3 regions of the Paenibacillus konkukensis genome follow, and region 2 is predicted to be linked to each of the others. Evidence: riboswitches for the same ligand, from Rfam matches in the RefSeq annotation. Region 2 holds a riboswitch; each other region holds the start of a gene.
The links. Region 2 has a riboswitch for cyclic di-GMP ahead of SK3146_RS10630 (transglutaminase-like domain-containing protein). Riboswitches for the same ligand answer to the same signal wherever they lie in the genome.
Positions count from the first base shown of each region.

Region 1: linked by a shared signal. The riboswitch ahead of SK3146_RS28730 (response regulator) and the one ahead of SK3146_RS10630 (transglutaminase-like domain-containing protein) in region 2 are both predicted to bind cyclic di-GMP.
Region 3: linked by a shared signal. The riboswitch ahead of SK3146_RS23350 (LuxR C-terminal-related transcriptional regulator) and the one ahead of SK3146_RS10630 (transglutaminase-like domain-containing protein) in region 2 are both predicted to bind cyclic di-GMP.

Region 1 is NZ_CP027059.1:6,615,770-6,620,958, reverse strand. It holds gene tnpC (IS66 family transposase) at 1-1,347, shown strand, start outside; gene SK3146_RS28735 (hypothetical protein) at 1,759-2,271, opposite strand; gene SK3146_RS28730 (response regulator) at 2,514-3,209, opposite strand; cyclic di-GMP riboswitch class I at 3,298-3,383, opposite strand; gene SK3146_RS28725 (metallophosphoesterase) at 3,677-4,822, opposite strand; gene SK3146_RS28720 (NAD(P)-dependent oxidoreductase) at 4,848-5,189, opposite strand, start outside.
Region 2 is NZ_CP027059.1:2,472,458-2,477,646, reverse strand. It holds gene SK3146_RS10640 (SpaA isopeptide-forming pilin-related protein) at 1-1,632, shown strand, start outside; gene SK3146_RS10635 (class D sortase) at 1,686-2,402, shown strand; cyclic di-GMP riboswitch class I at 2,468-2,559, shown strand; gene SK3146_RS10630 (transglutaminase-like domain-containing protein) at 2,574-3,377, shown strand; partial or broken gene sdaAA (L-serine ammonia-lyase, iron-sulfur-dependent, subunit alpha) at 3,517-4,392, opposite strand; gene sdaAB (L-serine ammonia-lyase, iron-sulfur-dependent subunit beta) at 4,416-5,087, opposite strand; gene SK3146_RS10615 (M20 family metallopeptidase) at 5,128-5,189, opposite strand, start outside.
Region 3 is NZ_CP027059.1:5,328,558-5,333,746, reverse strand. It holds gene SK3146_RS23370 (C40 family peptidase) at 1-375, opposite strand, end outside; gene SK3146_RS23365 (DUF6075 family protein) at 404-811, opposite strand; gene SK3146_RS23360 (RNA polymerase sigma factor) at 931-1,473, opposite strand; gene SK3146_RS23355 (hypothetical protein) at 2,123-2,584, opposite strand; gene SK3146_RS23350 (LuxR C-terminal-related transcriptional regulator) at 2,946-3,632, opposite strand; cyclic di-GMP riboswitch class I at 3,694-3,780, opposite strand; gene SK3146_RS23345 (PadR family transcriptional regulator) at 3,875-4,450, opposite strand; gene SK3146_RS23340 (MDR family MFS transporter) at 4,624-5,189, opposite strand, start outside.

The DNA of each region.
Region 1 (5,189 bases), 3.8 Mb from region 2:
CCGCCCATGGAAAAGGTGACGTATGAGCGCCGTAAGACGACGGGCAAACGCGAAGCGGACCTAGAGCATCTGCCGGTTGAGACGGTAACGTACACCCTTGCGGAAGACGAGCAGGTATGCGCATGCTGCGGTGGAGCGCTTCACGAGATGACGACCGAGACGCGCAGTGAGATTGCCATCGTGCCGCCGCAAATCAAGGTAGTTCGGCATGTCCGACAGGTGTATGCCTGCCGCCGCTGCGAGCGTGAAGAAATCCACACGCCCATCGTTACGGCGTCGATGCCAAAGCCCGTGTATCCCGGCAGTTTGGCTTCGCCGTCCATCCTATCCCATGTGCTATGCCAGAAATACGTAGACGGCTTGCCGCTCTATCGACAGGAACAGATCTATGCGCGGCTTGGGTATACACTGTCCCGACAGACGATGGCGAACTGGATGATTTATGGTGCCGAGCAGTGGCTGACGCCCATCTTCGCCGCGATGAAAGTCCATCTGCTCAAGCAAGAAGTGCTGCATGCGGATGAGACGACGTTGCAAGTTTTACGCGAAGAAGGCAAGTCGGCAGAGTCCACTTCCTATTTGTGGCTGTACCGGACCGGGAGCGGAGTCGCTCCGGCCGTACTCTATGAGTACCAGCGCACCCGAGGCGGGGAGCATCCCCGTAATTTCCTGTCTGGATTCAAAGGCTACCTGCATGTAGACGGCTATCCGGGTTATCACAAGGTCGCGGGCGTCACGCTGGTCGGTTGTTGGGCGCATGCGCGCCGCAAGTACGATGAGGCGCTCAAGGCCGCACCGCCGGAAGCGCGGGGGGCCGAGACGGCATCAGGACAAGGGCTGGCTTACTGCAATCAGCTCTTTGCCATTGAGCGCGAGCTAAAAGAAGTTGCGCCTGACAAGCGCCATGCCGCTCGTCAGGAACGAAGCCGTCCCATCGTGGAGGCGTATTTCGCATGGCTGAAACAGCAACGTTCCCGAACATTGCCTAAGAGCTTGCTTGGGCAGGCGATCACCTACAGCCTGAACCAGTGGGAGAAGTTGACGGCTTTCCTTGCAGATGGACGATTGGAGCTTGACAACAATCGAAGCGAGCGTTCGATCAAGCCATTTGTAATCGGACGCAAGAACTGGCTGTTTGCCAACACGCCACGCGGCGCGAAGGCGAGTGCGGCCATCTACAGCGTCATCGAATCAGCCAAGGAAAACGGACTTCGTCCCTACGACTACTTGAAGTATCTCTTCGAGCAACTACCGCAACTGGCCGGACCGCTAGATCCGCAAACGCTGGAGCCGTATATGCCTTGGTCGCAATCGTTGCCGAACACGTGCCGAATGCATCAGTCTTAATACTTAGCCTACGCCAGCTCCCACTGATCTCAAGGTGGGGGCTATTTGACGCTTACATATAAAGTGGACGTTAAACAAAAGATAAGCACAAAAAAAGACAGCCACTGATTGAGGCTGTCCTTCACTATTTCTACATTACAATCGTATCATGAAATAAGTGCAGGTAGGATGCATACTATGTGCAAAATAAGAGCAAATACAGTGCAATGTAATTTCAATCAACCATCACATGTTTCAAGTTTATATGATGTAGTAATATTATTTAACATACAACAAATTCTCTATTTTCAGAGTTTATTATGTCTGATATAATAATGTCATCGGAAGTGCAAAGAAAGCGGGCTATAAGAACCTCAAGGTTTCTACTCCGAACCAAAAAAAAGAAGTGCAAGCATCTTCTAAACATTAGTCTCAAGCTTCTTCTAATGAGTCAAGCTCCAACAAAAACGTCCGATCCTTTATTTTTAGATATATTTTATTTAATATTCGCTTTCGATGATAGAAAAACGTACGACGTGAAAGAACAAGTCGATTCCCGACTTCTGTAGATGTCAGCTTTTCCAAATACCGCAGCCGAACGAATAAACTTTCTTCCGGGGTCAGAGCCGTGAAAGCGTAGTCGATCAGACCGATTTTGGATAATAATAGCGGAATCTCATATTCCGTAATTTCCATTCGTCGCATAACAGTTCGCAATACAGTCTCTTGTTTTTGGGTATAGTTACGGGTCGCTATTAAATGCAATGTTCTCGTTAACTCCGGGATATGGGAAAGTTCAACTTGTAAATATTCTAATCGTGCCTTCCACTCGTTATAAGACATAAGCCATGTTTCTACCTCAACTAAAGGGGTAACCTGCTTGAATCGCACATTAGTCCCAACAACAGTCGAACACAGTTCACTCTCCGTTTCTTTTCGAGCCATAATATCGTCTCCTTAACCTTTTATTTAGGAGTGGTCTCGTTAATAATCAACAGTTACTACTTTTCGACTATGAAAATTGATTCTTTTTACCCTCCATCCCCTTTGATTTCAGTAGATTCCTCCCTTTTCTTCCTGTCTATACCCTTCATTTTACCTATAAAACATATAGTTGAGTAGGGTGATCTTTTTATGACACCGATTTCTTGCTTTTGTCGAAGTTTCTCGAATCTTGCCACATCATTTTAAGTAGCATATTGGCGATCATAAAGTCCCCTACGTTCTGCCTTGCGAGCTGCTTCTCGAATTGTACGCGCGTTAAATTTACGATTGATATTACGCACATGAGATTTCATTGTATTTGATGTAATACCAAGCAAATCTCTAATGATTGGTTGACTGTAGCCCCAACCGATTAGTTTAAGAATATCTCTTTCCGCGGGTGTGAGCATACAATGTAGTTCTTTTCGCTTTATAAGCTCTATTTCGTTTCGCAGGACTTTTACAGCATCCGCATGTAGGGAAGGTTTGTCATAATACGCTTCTCTGATAGCTTTCAGAATATCAATGTAATTTTCTTTTGTAATGTAATTTGTTGCTCCCGATAAAATGGCGTCAATAATTACTTCTCTATCATTTAGCGATGTAAGAACAATAATAGGTAATGTTTTTTTACGTAGAATTTCCACCACCACTTCCAGTCCCTCGGATAGCGAAACATCCAGAATCATGACATCTACATCTAATTGTAATCCCGCTCGAATCGCCATTTCCTCTGTCGAAACAGTCCACGATACTTTCATATCCTGTTCAGCATCAATTAATGTAACGATACGCTGTTGCCAAGATGGGTCGCTATCTACTAATAGTACCTCTATACTATTGGCTCTCTGCCGCATCAAATTCTCAATCTCAATTGGATAGGCTTTTGAATTTCCCATTTGTCATCATCACCCCTAAACTTATTACGGAAAATGACAAAAAAACACGTCCCCTCAATGGTCGTGTCTCGCCTAATTTTGACTTTAAGAGGGCAGCCCGGCGATCATTGCACATATGCAGAAGACCCGTGGCTTTGCGTCCCAGTCTTTCGAGCTGGTTTGCCATTTTCCTGTTTATATTAATTCATCCTGCCCTTGCCTTCCAATGGCTAACTACAGACAATAGCGCTCAATTTTCTCTCGACCTCTCAATCAAATTTCCACGTGTGAGAAGGATAATGCTCTCGCATTTACCCGGCAGCATCGAAGCTTTTTTGACCAGTCTTCTGGAGATTCAAGAAACCTGTTTGACCAAAATCAAATATTTTTAACGGGAACACCTATACTGCGACAATGGAATGGAAGTGTTCCCGCTATGGTTCGAAAATCACCTCAACTGGGATTGGGTCAACTACATAACATCATTTCTAATGTAAATTAATAGCTACAATTTCATTATTTGAACCGACTCGCATTGGCATTCCCCAAGTCCCTACACCCGATGACACAATAATGTGTGGACTGTCAGCACTCTTTTGATAATGTCCATAGTCTACTTCAAAGACAGCATTTGTTATTAAGTTACCTGGAAATATTTGTCCTCTGTGCGTATGACCAGAAAGCACTAAATCAACCTTTTCGTTATATTGTTCAAGCTTGGAGGGTGTATGATCCATTACGACAAGCGGTAGATTCGTATCCAGTGATGATATTAGTTCTGTCACATCTTTTCTTGTCAATTCGCCAAAACCGCCAATCGGCGAAGGGTCTACTCGGCCGAACAAAACTAGCCGCCCATCGACAATTACATACTCATCATTAAGGAGTTCTATGTTGCTTCGCTTAAGAAATTCAATCATCTTGTCAAATGTTTTTCCACCATCATGGTTCCCAAGAGTTCCATATACGCCGTAGGTCGCCTTCATACTTTTAAACAAATCAATTGCTTGTTCGGGATTTTGTATAGCGTCATAATCGTCATTAAAAATATCCCCAGCTATACAAATAAGATCAGGTTCAAGGCTATTTATATTTTTCACAATGCTTTCAAGGCGTTTTTCGGAATTTACGGCCCCTAAATGCAAATCACTTATGAGGACTATTTTCATGTTTGGCGACAAAACCGCTTCTTTCGTTTGAATATCGTAGGAAACGTTTTTGACTTGAGTTGCGTTATAGATGCCATAACTAACAAAACCGACAGTTAACAATATAGCCGCTAGGCTTGTATAAAAGTGAACACTTTGCGGGATAGGTCTAGGCATAAACTTTACTACGCTCCCGAGTAAGATAACCAAATCCGCGACTAAAAAGAAGATGAGTAAATAGATAAAAATGCCCATCCAATAGGACCCAAACCAACTCATTATTCCTTTAATTGCAGAGGGGAGCGGTAAAATAGCTATGACCATCGACAAAGCGAATAAAACATAGATCACTGTATAAATCGTTCCATTGATTTGTGGAAAAAGCCATTTGAGCCAATGGAATAACTTCCTCCCTATATAGAAATTAGAACCCCCGTAAAAAGATAAGATGGCTGTAACACCAAATATGATAGCAATTTTACTCATGTTCTCCCCCATCTCCTTGCAAGCCTCAGTCTGTTATAACGGCATGACGGTAGCTCCATTCATCGCTGTATGCTGCCTTATGCATAAAATCCGCAACATCCGCTCGGCGAATTCTAGGAGCTCCTTTCATCTTGATACGCTCCTTCACCTGATACATTCCCTTGGCTGGTCCGTTCATTAATGCAGTAGGATAAACTATTGTCCAGTTTAACTTGCTTCCCCGAATTATTTTTTCCGAAGATTCCTTGTTGACGTAGAGATCGCGTAAAAGAGTCCTATACATGAATTTTTGTACGATGGTCGCGTTTTGGATTGTATTACCAACACCAAAAGATGACAGCCATACCAGGCGGGATACGCCTGCTTG
Region 2 (5,189 bases):
ACTCTCACCGTGACGAAAGTAGACGGAGCTGCCCCTGCGGTTAAACTCGCCGGAGCTACATTCGAACTATACCGCAAAACCGGCTCGGAACAGCTGCTGGTCGGCACGTTGACAACCGGAACGAACGGAGAGGCGGTATTCAAGAAATTGCTGGCTGGGGATTATGTGCTGAAGGAAACGGCGGCCCCGGCGGGATATGCGCTCGACTCTCGGGAATATCCGGTGAAAATTCAAACCGCGGACGGCTATCAGCTGACAATCGCCAACGATAAGATCGTTAAGCCTAACCCGCCTGACACAGACGGCAAGCTGACGGTGAAAAAAGTAGATTCGGAGCAAAGCGGCCTGCTGCTCGCCGGAGCGACCTTCGAGCTGTACGCGAAGACGGGGACAGGTTTAACCCCGGCCGGCGTGAAAACGACGGACGCAAGCGGGATCATCGTCTTCGATAAGCTGGCGCCAGGGGAATACGTAGTGAAAGAAACGGCGGCCCCGGCAGGATATGTGCTTGATTCCAAGGAGCATCCGGTGACGGTTCAAACCGCCGCCGACGTTCAGCTAACCGTTACGAACGATAAGGACGTTACGCCTAATCCGCCGACGAATCCTGCTTCGGACGGCTGGATCGCAGTGAAAAAAGTAGATTCGGAGCAACCCGATCTGCTGCTCGGCGGAGCGACCTTCGAGCTGTATGCGAAGACGGAGAGCGGCTTAGCCTCGATGGGCGCGAAAACGACGGATGCGAGCGGCACGATCGTCTTCGATAAGCTGGCAGCAGGGGAATATGTAGTGAAGGAAACGACGGCCCCGGCAGGATATGTGCTTGATGCCAAGGAATATCCGGTGACGCTTCAAACGTCGGGCAGCGTGCAATTCACCGTCATGAATAACAAGGACGTTACGTCTAATCCGCCGACAACGCCGGTTGCGGAAAGCTCAATCACGGTGAAAAAGACGGATTCGGTGCGAAGCGATCTGCTGCTGAGCGGAGCGGTCTTCGAGCTGTACGCTAAGACAGGGACAGGTTTAACCCCGGTCGGCGCAAAAACGACGGATGCAAACGGCATGATCGTCTTCGATAAGCTGACTGCAGGGGAATACGTAGTGAAGGAAACGGCGGCTCCGGCAGGATATGTGCTTGATGCCAAGGAGTACCCGGTGACGCTTCAAACGTCGGATAACTATTCGCTGACGGTAACGAACTTGAGAATCCGCAAATCGTCGTCCTCGTCTTCGTCGTCATCGCCAACACCGTCGACGCCAACGCCGACGCCAGCGGAGGAAAATCCGGCCAATCCCAATCCGTCGCAGCCGGGCAGCACGATTGACGGCGATGTAAAAGTGCCTTTGGGCGGTCCGTCGGTGACCGGGCAGCCGGATAGCGGGGAAGAGACGGTCCAACCGGACAATCCGGCAAACTCGGACAAGCCGGACAATTCGGACGGCAGCGATACGAACGGCACGATCGAGGTCAATCAGAAAGTGCCTTTAGGCAATCCGCCGGAGGATGGGAAACCGAAAGAAACGCTTCCGAAAACAGGCGAAGCAAGTCCCGTTTTCATTGAAATTGCAGGCCTTATCCTAATCCTTGTCGGATTGGTGCTGCGGCGCAAGCTGACTAAGAACATCTAGCGAGCAACGCCTATTGCGTAATAAACCGCAGGCTTTCCGGAAAGGAGGCTCGGATGATCAAAAAAATGCTGCCCACGCTGTGCATCTGCCTCGGAATAATCGTTTTTTTGTACCCGACGGTGAGCGATCGTTACGAGACTTACCGGCAGCAGCAGCTTTTGAAGCAGTGGACGGAAACGATGAAGCAGATCGATCAGGCGGACGATATGGCCAGTACGAAGCCTATGGCGGCCCCAGTTCCGATATCCGCGGTTATCGCTCCGGCTCCGGCGACCACAGACGGAACGCCGGCGGACGAAACGGAAGCGAGCCGTCAGCCGCAATCTTCGGAGAACGAGCCGGAGGCTCTGCAGGACGCGCTGCTTAAGGAGCAGGTCGAAGGAATTTTGATCATCGACAAGATCGATCTGAAGCTGCCGATAATAACGGATGCGACTCCCGGCCACCTGAAGCTTTCCGCAGCCAGCATTGCAGGCACGGGAAAGGCGGGAGCCGTAGGGAACTATGCCATCGCCGGCCATAGAAACCTGACGTACGGGAAAAATTTCAACAGGCTGGACGAATTGGATAAGGGAGATGTAATCGAGGTCGATACGGGCAAGCAGAAGTACAGATATCAAGTTCAAGAGAAGCTGTACGTGCTCCCGGAGGATGTCTGGGTACTGAAGGGCAACGGCAAAGATAAAGAAATTTCGCTGCTCACCTGTCATCCTATGGAAAACCCGACGCATCGTCTTGTGGTTAAGGGAACATTAATAGAGAAGCAGTGAAGCCTATTCATTACTGCGCAACTATGCTATAATTTTACTATATTAAATATTTTTTCGGTGCTTTCAACCGATAAAGGCAAATCCAGCGAAAGCTGGAGACGCAAAGCTAAAGGGCCTTCCTTAGCGATATTCGCTAAGTTGGCAGCCAGTTACCGAAAGGAGAGCTTTTTTATGTTCAAAAAGATGCTGGCGATGCTGTTCATCGCCGTTGTGCTGATGGCATTGCCAACGGGAGCTTACGCCGCCGCCGAACCTTATGTCATTGACCGGAGCTCTCTGGACAAAGGGATCATAACGATTCACTATACCGGCAATACCGATACGAAAGCCATCGTTAGAATAACGAAAGGCGACGATACATCCGACTACAATCTGGCGAACGGAGCCCGTTACCCGCTGCAATGGGGCAACGGGGTGTATAACGTTCTGATCGCCCAGTTCATAAGCGATAATAAATATAGAGTCGTCGGGCAAGAACGCATTGAGCTTAAGATGACCGACGCAAACGAAGTGTTTTTACAGCCGATTCAGCTCGTTGACTGGAATGGAAAGACGAGGGCTGTCGCCGAGACGGCGAAGCTGACCGAAGACGCCGTGACGGATAAGGAGAAAGCGGAGGCGATCTATTCTTATATTACGCATACCATCCGGTATGATAATGAGAAAGCCCGTTCCGTTACAACCGCTTATCTCCCCGACCTGGACACCGTATACGATACGGCGGAAGGTATTTGCTACGACTATGCCGCGCTGTTTGCGGCGATGGCCAGAAGCCAGCATATTCCGACCCGGTTGGTTATGGGATATGCCGCCGATGCTCCCGATGTATATCACGCCTGGAATCAAATTTATTTGCAGGACAGCGGGCAATGGGTCACGATAGACACGACGTATGATGCGGCCCGCGTGCAAAAGGGACAAGCCCCCGAGATGATCAAAGATTCGGCGGATTATACCATCGCCCAAATCTATTAAATGAATCTATGAAAACCTATATATTGGATTACATAAGCCGCAGTTTCGCGAATAAACAAAAGAAGCAGATCGTTCCTTGAGCGAGGGAGCGGTCTGCTTATTTTTGTTGTATTGCGGGAGGAGCCGGAAGAGGCTTCGCCTATTTGCCCTTCAGCTCACTCATGATTCGGCGGCCGGTAGGCGTCTGCGCCAAACCGCCGCCGGCGGTTTCGCGGTGCTTCTCCGGCATGGCCGAGCCGACCTCGAGCATGACTTGGATCACCTCGTCGGACGGGATGACGCTGCGGACTCCGGCCAGCGCCATGTCGGCGGCGGCGAGCGCCGTCACCGCACCGAAGCCGTTGCGTACGATGCAGGGAATTTCGACGAGCCCGCCGACGGGATCGCAGATGAGCCCAAGCGAGTTTTTGAGCGCGAGGCCTACGGCGTGCACCGCTTGCGCGGGCGTGCCGCCGCGCAGCTCGGTCAGCGCACCCGCTGCCATGCCGATGGCCGAGCCGACCTCGGCTTGGCAGCCGCCTTCCGCTCCCGATACGAACGAGTTATTGGCGATTACATATCCGATGGCGCCCGCGGCGAACAAGCCCTAGGTCATATGCTCGTCGCTCCAGCCGAAGCGCTGCTGGCAGCTGACGAAGACGCCGGGGATGATGCCGCAGGAGCCGGCCGTCGGCGTGGCGATGATGCGGCCCATCGAGGCGTTCACCTCCGAGACGGCGAGCGCGTATGCCATCGCCAGGCTGGCATCGGCGTCGAGAGCGGGATCGGACATGCCGCGGTAGGCCATGACCCGCTGGGCGTCAAGCCCTGTCAAGCCGCTGCGGGAGGTCGTGTCCTCGTGCAGCCCGCGCTGAACGGCATCCTTCATCACCGCGTAGTAATCGGCCATCTTGGCGAATTCCAGACGGGCGTCGCGTCCGGATTCGGCGGCCTGCTCTTCGAGCATTAACGGTCCGATGCCGAGCCCTCTGGCTTGGCACAGGGAGGCCAGCTCTTGCAAGGTACGAAAATTCATGATGAGGACCTCCTATCTATCATTTATTGCAAATTGACGAGCTGGATCGTTTGGACTGCGGGCAGCCGCCGCAGCTGCTCCATCAGCTCCGGCGGCACCTCGCCGTCCAGCTCCAGGACGGTGAGTGCGTCGCCGCTGCGGCTTTTGCGGTCGACCGACATATAGCCGATATTGGTGCCGGTAAGCCGGAGCAGCTGCGTAATGTCGGCGATGACGCCGGTCCAGTCGTAATGGCGCAGCACCAGCGTCGGATAAATGCCGGTCATCTTCACGCTGAAGCCGTTAATCTCCACGATTTCGATATTGCCTCCGCCGATCGACGTTCCTACCGCCGTCAGCTGTTTTTGGTTCAGCGGGCACGATAATGCGAGCTTGGCCGTATTCGGATGGGGATACAAGCCTTTCCCCTGCTCGAGGGCGATGCGGATGCCCTGCTGCTCGGCGATGATGAGCGAATCCGGCAGCCGCGGATCGTCAGGCGCGAAATCGAGCAGCCCGCCGACGATGGCGCGGTCGGTGCCGTGCCCCGCATAGGTTGCGGCGAAGGAGCCGTAGAACGTAATGAGCGCCTGTCCCGGAGGCTCTCCGAGCAGCTGACGGGCCGCCCGGCCGATCCGTGCGGCGCCCGCCGTGTGCGAGCTGGAAGGTCCGACCATCGCCGGACCGATAATGGAAAAGACATCTTTAAATCGCATGAGTCATCGTCTCCGAAACATAAGAAGAATTTGATTTTCGTTAAGCGAACAGACGGGCTGCCGTCTCGGCCAGCTCTGCAAGCCGCGGCGGCCTGCAGTCGG
Region 3 (5,189 bases), 2.9 Mb from region 2:
CCCATCTACTGGCTTACGAAGATGCAACCTACGGGCAAGTCGCAATTGATGAGTACCTGAGGGCTTAGTAGTTATAGCAGCGGGGTTCTGCATCGATACCGTGTCCCCCTCTGCCTTTGTCCGCCTTTTTTGAATGAGCCTTATCAATCTTTTGCTAGCAACCACGCTCATTCCAATTTGAAAACGTACCGTTTTATCTACGGCCGATGCAGAATGGTGCTGCGCATATTCATTTGGAGATTGTGAAGTCGTCTTGTCATTGTCTTTATGCTGTTTTGTGCGGGCGCTCGAATGTTTTACACGATCCATCAAGTTTGGCAGTCTGTCCAAACGTTTTATGTCTTTCACAACAGTCCTCGTTTTAATATCCTTCATCTATTCCACTCCCTTAGCTGGTTGCCATTCAGCGAGCTTGTTCGTTTAGCCGCTTGAAATTCTTCTCCTGGCTTCGGCAATAATCCGGATAACGAAGTTGAATCGCTTCAAAAAAATAGGGAGCGTAGCTGCAATCGAATAATTCGTGGGGAGTAGAGTAGCGTTCCCCACCTTTTTCCGTCCAGCCATTCCACAGATTAAAAGCAAGCCTGCACACGCGGATAGAACTACCGGTTTGCCACGAGGCTGCGAGACCTCTGGGCTTAATGCCCCCATTAGAAAAATCAAACAAATCGCGGATATGACTCCGAGTATCGTGGGAAATACCTAATGTGTAGAAAAGTGCCCGATGATAGCCGTCGCTGCATTTCCTTTCATCCAGCATCCGAAAGTAGAAGCTTTCATGTTCAGCATCTCGAAATCGAATCGAATTCATTGTTACCTGCCCCTCTCATGGAAAATGAGCGGCTGGTTATAACCAGCCGCCGCCTACATAAAGCTCTTTACCTATCTGTTCATTTTGGCAAGCAAATCGGACCCTTTGACCTACCGCAATCACATTTTTTTGAGAAACTGCGCCATTTGTTTTAAACCGCGTTCAATAGATTTTCGTACTGCCCGTTCATCAACTTGTTCAGCTTGGGCAATCGCTACTTTGCTCATGCCTAAAAAGAAGTGAGCATAAATTCGTCTAAACGATTTTTCCGGCAATCGACACATAGCCGCATAAAGCTGCTCATTGGAAAGCTTACGCTCGTAATATTCCTCCGGGGAAATTGAAAGGAAAAGAACGTCTTGTTCTATACCGTCGTTCCGATCAAGCGAGTAATAAGCGCGATGACGATAGGTGCGCAATTTGTATGCGCTTTCATTTAAGTCACAACGGCGGATTTCTTGTGCCACTTCATCATCTAAGTCGATCCATACATCCGTTTTGATAAAGGGATACATGTCCCGCAAATTAATCCTTTTCATATTCGTCCCTCCATTTTGGTTTGTAGGCAAACCAAAATGGAGGGGGAGAGCGACAGCCAACGCTCCCTTTGACTCGTCTGCGAAAAATATCCAAAAAGCAAAAAAGACTTTGCCGCAGAGCATTCCAACGCTCCATTACGGCATAGCCTGAACATAATCGCGTCAATAACCGGAGACCAACCATATAACAAGACCGCTGTTTGACATTACGGCAACAGGGGGCACATAAAAATCATCTCCATCCTCACATGGCAGCACCGTGAGAAAAGCAACAACATCTGTTTATGTTGGTGTTGTCTTATGAAATAAAAAAACGCCTTGAACTTTTCCCTGTTAAGGAAAAGAACCGGCGCTTGATGCTTGATTATGAGTGAATGAATAGGGAGGACTTGCAGGTGATTTTGGTTCGCTTTTGCCCGAAACAAAAAACAGGCTCTCCGAAAATCGGATGGCCCGTCGTCTCAGAAATTGGATACTACTAAAAGCCTCCTTTCAACTTTATGATATTGAACGAAAACGTACTGTTCCCGACTTGTCCACAATATCAATTTATCACGAAAGAAATGCAAACGGGGTGCAGAATTGGGGAATACAGGGTTCATTCACAGAACCTGTTCGGTGCATGTTCGGTGCAATGAAAGTGCATCAGCGTAATTTCTCAGGGGATCAGCAATTTACGGAGGCCCGAATAGTAGAGGTTAGGTTTATAACGTGCATTTATTCGCTCACCAAAAAAAGATGCACAGTAGCATCTTTTTCGGTAACCGATCTTTTACTTTTCGTCAAACGGATCATACTCCAATAATGCTGTTCGACTTTTTATTTTGCGATATATTTTTTGCAATATTCGTTTCCGATGATAGAAAAAAGCGCGGCGCGATAGTCCCAAACGATCCATAACGATTGCAAACGCCAATTGATCTTGATAGCGCAATTGAATGAATCGTCTTTCCTCTGGAGTAAGCGCCGAGAAAGCATATTCGATCAGTCCGATTCTGGACTTAAGAAATGGTATTTCATATTCAGTGATTTCCAAACGGTGTATGACTGTGCGAAGCAGCGTGTCATTGCGTTGGCCGCAACCGTAAATCGCTACTTCATGCAACGCTTTAGTCAATCCAGGAATGTGCGTAAGCTCTGTTTGTGCGTATTCCAGCCGTGCTTTCCAGTCCGTATAAGCGATCAACCAATTCTCGACTTTTTCATAAGGGGTTATCTGCTCAACTAACAGCATCAGTGACCCCTCCGTTTCCTATTCGGCTATACTGACATATTTCACGCTCCATTTCTTTTCGATACATGCCGATCATCCTTTCATCCATCATTTTGGGGACAACCCAAACCATGAATGAGAAAAAAGAACCACATTGAGTTTGTCCCGTTCTTCACATGACAGACACCTATCCTACACATCATCCTTAATTACTATTTCCGTAAATCCCTCCCTTTCATAGTGGGCCATTTCGTTCAATTCCTATCCCACCTTATGCCTAATTTTATCAATTTTCGATGTCATCCGGCAGGATGATTTTTTAGTCACCCTGAAGACCCAGAACCTTGTCGAAGTAAATCGAAATTCGTCACTAGGCATCGTGCTATTGTTTCTCTAGTCCAAACCGCCTCGCCTTTATTGCTGCTTCTTTGATTGATTTTGTACCGAGCTTTCTACTAATATGACGAACGTGTGTCTTCATAGTATTGGGCGAGATCCCCATCAACTGAATGGTCTTGGACTGGGAATATCCCAAAGCGATTAATTGCAATACTTCTTTTTCAGTCGTGGTTAGCTTACAACAAAATTCCTGACGCTTCAACCGGGTGACTTCTTCGCGAAGCACCTTCGAAGCTCTCGGGTGCAAAGATGGATTACGATGATATGCTTCGCGAATCGCTATGATGATGTCTCGCATATAGGCTTTGCAAATAAAATTAACCGCTCCGACTGCCATTGCCTCTACGACTACCTCTGGGTCATTACTTGAGGCCACGACAATAATGGGAATATCTTTTTTTGCAAGAATTTCTTTGGATGCATCTAGTCCATCGTATCCGGGTGACCGCAGTGTTGTATTTACTACAACAACATCCACATCCAACTGTAAACCAGCTCGTACCGCCTCTTCTTTTGTGACGGAAATGTTAATGAGATGAATATCCGTCGCTGTTTTGAGAAATTCTGTAAAGCGGCGCCCCCATTCCTGGTCGCTATCCACTAGTACAACTCTTATATTCCCTTTACCAGCCATCATAGGCAATTTCGAATGATATTTTGCTTCGGACATCTTATTCCCCTCCAATTCTGCAAATAACAAAAACACGACCCCATAGGCCGTGTTTGGCAAATTGGGTAGCCCGGCGGTCATCACTTGAATAGTGAGAAGATCCGTGGCTTTGCGTCACTGCCTTTCGACAGTTTTGCCGTTTTCCATATTTAGTTGCCGCAGTTCAGATTTAGATGGGTGAGACAAGCCATAATGAGGGGCTAACCTTGCATCCGCTGTGCTTAGCTTTAACATTTCCAGGTTTACTCCCGTTCAAGTCCTTCCCCATTCGTTCGATGACTATTGATTAACTGTAAAACCCACTCTTCGTCAACACGGAGCCTTTCTAACCGATGCCGGAAAAAGATCAGAATATACTGCTGCTCCCCGTCTGGTATCCGCTCATCCTTGTCCACATACTCAATCCGTTCTTCCTCATGGCGGATTTCATACCGCAGGTAATCCTTGTACTGGTGCAAAATTAAAAACCGCAGCTCTCTACTGATCAGATCAAAATTTTTCAATTTAATATAAAAATGCAGCTCGTAATCCGGCGTGTATGGAATCGGCTCTTCCATCAACCGGGAAAAGCGCATTTTGCCTTCTTCGGTAATGCTATACATTATTTTCTTTTTTCCTCTTCCTTGTCGAGCGCCCTCCGGTTGTTCATCGGGGACCTGCTCGATCAGCCCGTCTGCTAGCAGGCCGTGAATGAGCGGATAAAGCACCCCCCAGCTAATTTTTCGCGTAGGTCCAATAGCCCCGTTCAAGATCTGATGCAACAAATAGCCATGCATCGGGTTAATCATCAATTCGCCGAGTACGAATAATTCGTTCAAGCAAACAGCCTCCCCTATAAGTTTAACTTCTTTAATTATATCGAAAAGATATAATAAGTAAACAATAGTATAGCTTATGCTTGCCCGAAAAAAGAAAAAGCCGCGGTCGTCGCGACTTTTTCCAGGCCGAATCCGTTTGTGGCCAATTCCGGTTTCTTTCTTTCGTGCCCCCGTCAAGCCGACTGCTGGTGCGCCATCAGCTCGCGGTGCTTCGGCAGGAACTGCACGGCGAGCAGGTTCGCAATCGCAATGGCGCACATGAGCAGAAAAACGGCATGCATTCCGGCAGCCAGCTCCGATTTGGAGTCGAGCGTTGTCACATGCTGGTTGTAAATCGTGCCGAATACCGCGATGCCGATCGTTTGGCCCATTGCTCGCAATAGCATGCTGGAAGCGTTGGCGACTCCACGATTTTCCCAGCCGACTGCGGATTGCACGACAACGGTTGAGGGCGTCGCGACAAAGCCCATCCCGAGCCCGATCACGACGAGGATACCAATCCAGTAAACGTAAGGAGAGTTCATCTGAAGCGCGGCAAGCCAAATGAAGCCGGCCACCACCAGACTAGAACCGAACACAATCGACGCCTTCACCCCCATCCGGTACATGAGCCTGCCGGCTATGTTGGAAGCGAGCGGCCATGCCAGTGACATCGGCATGACGATCAGGCCCGAGCTTGTCGCGGAATGGCCAAGCACGGACTGAATCCAGATTGGCGAGTAAATCGTCAAGCCCGTCG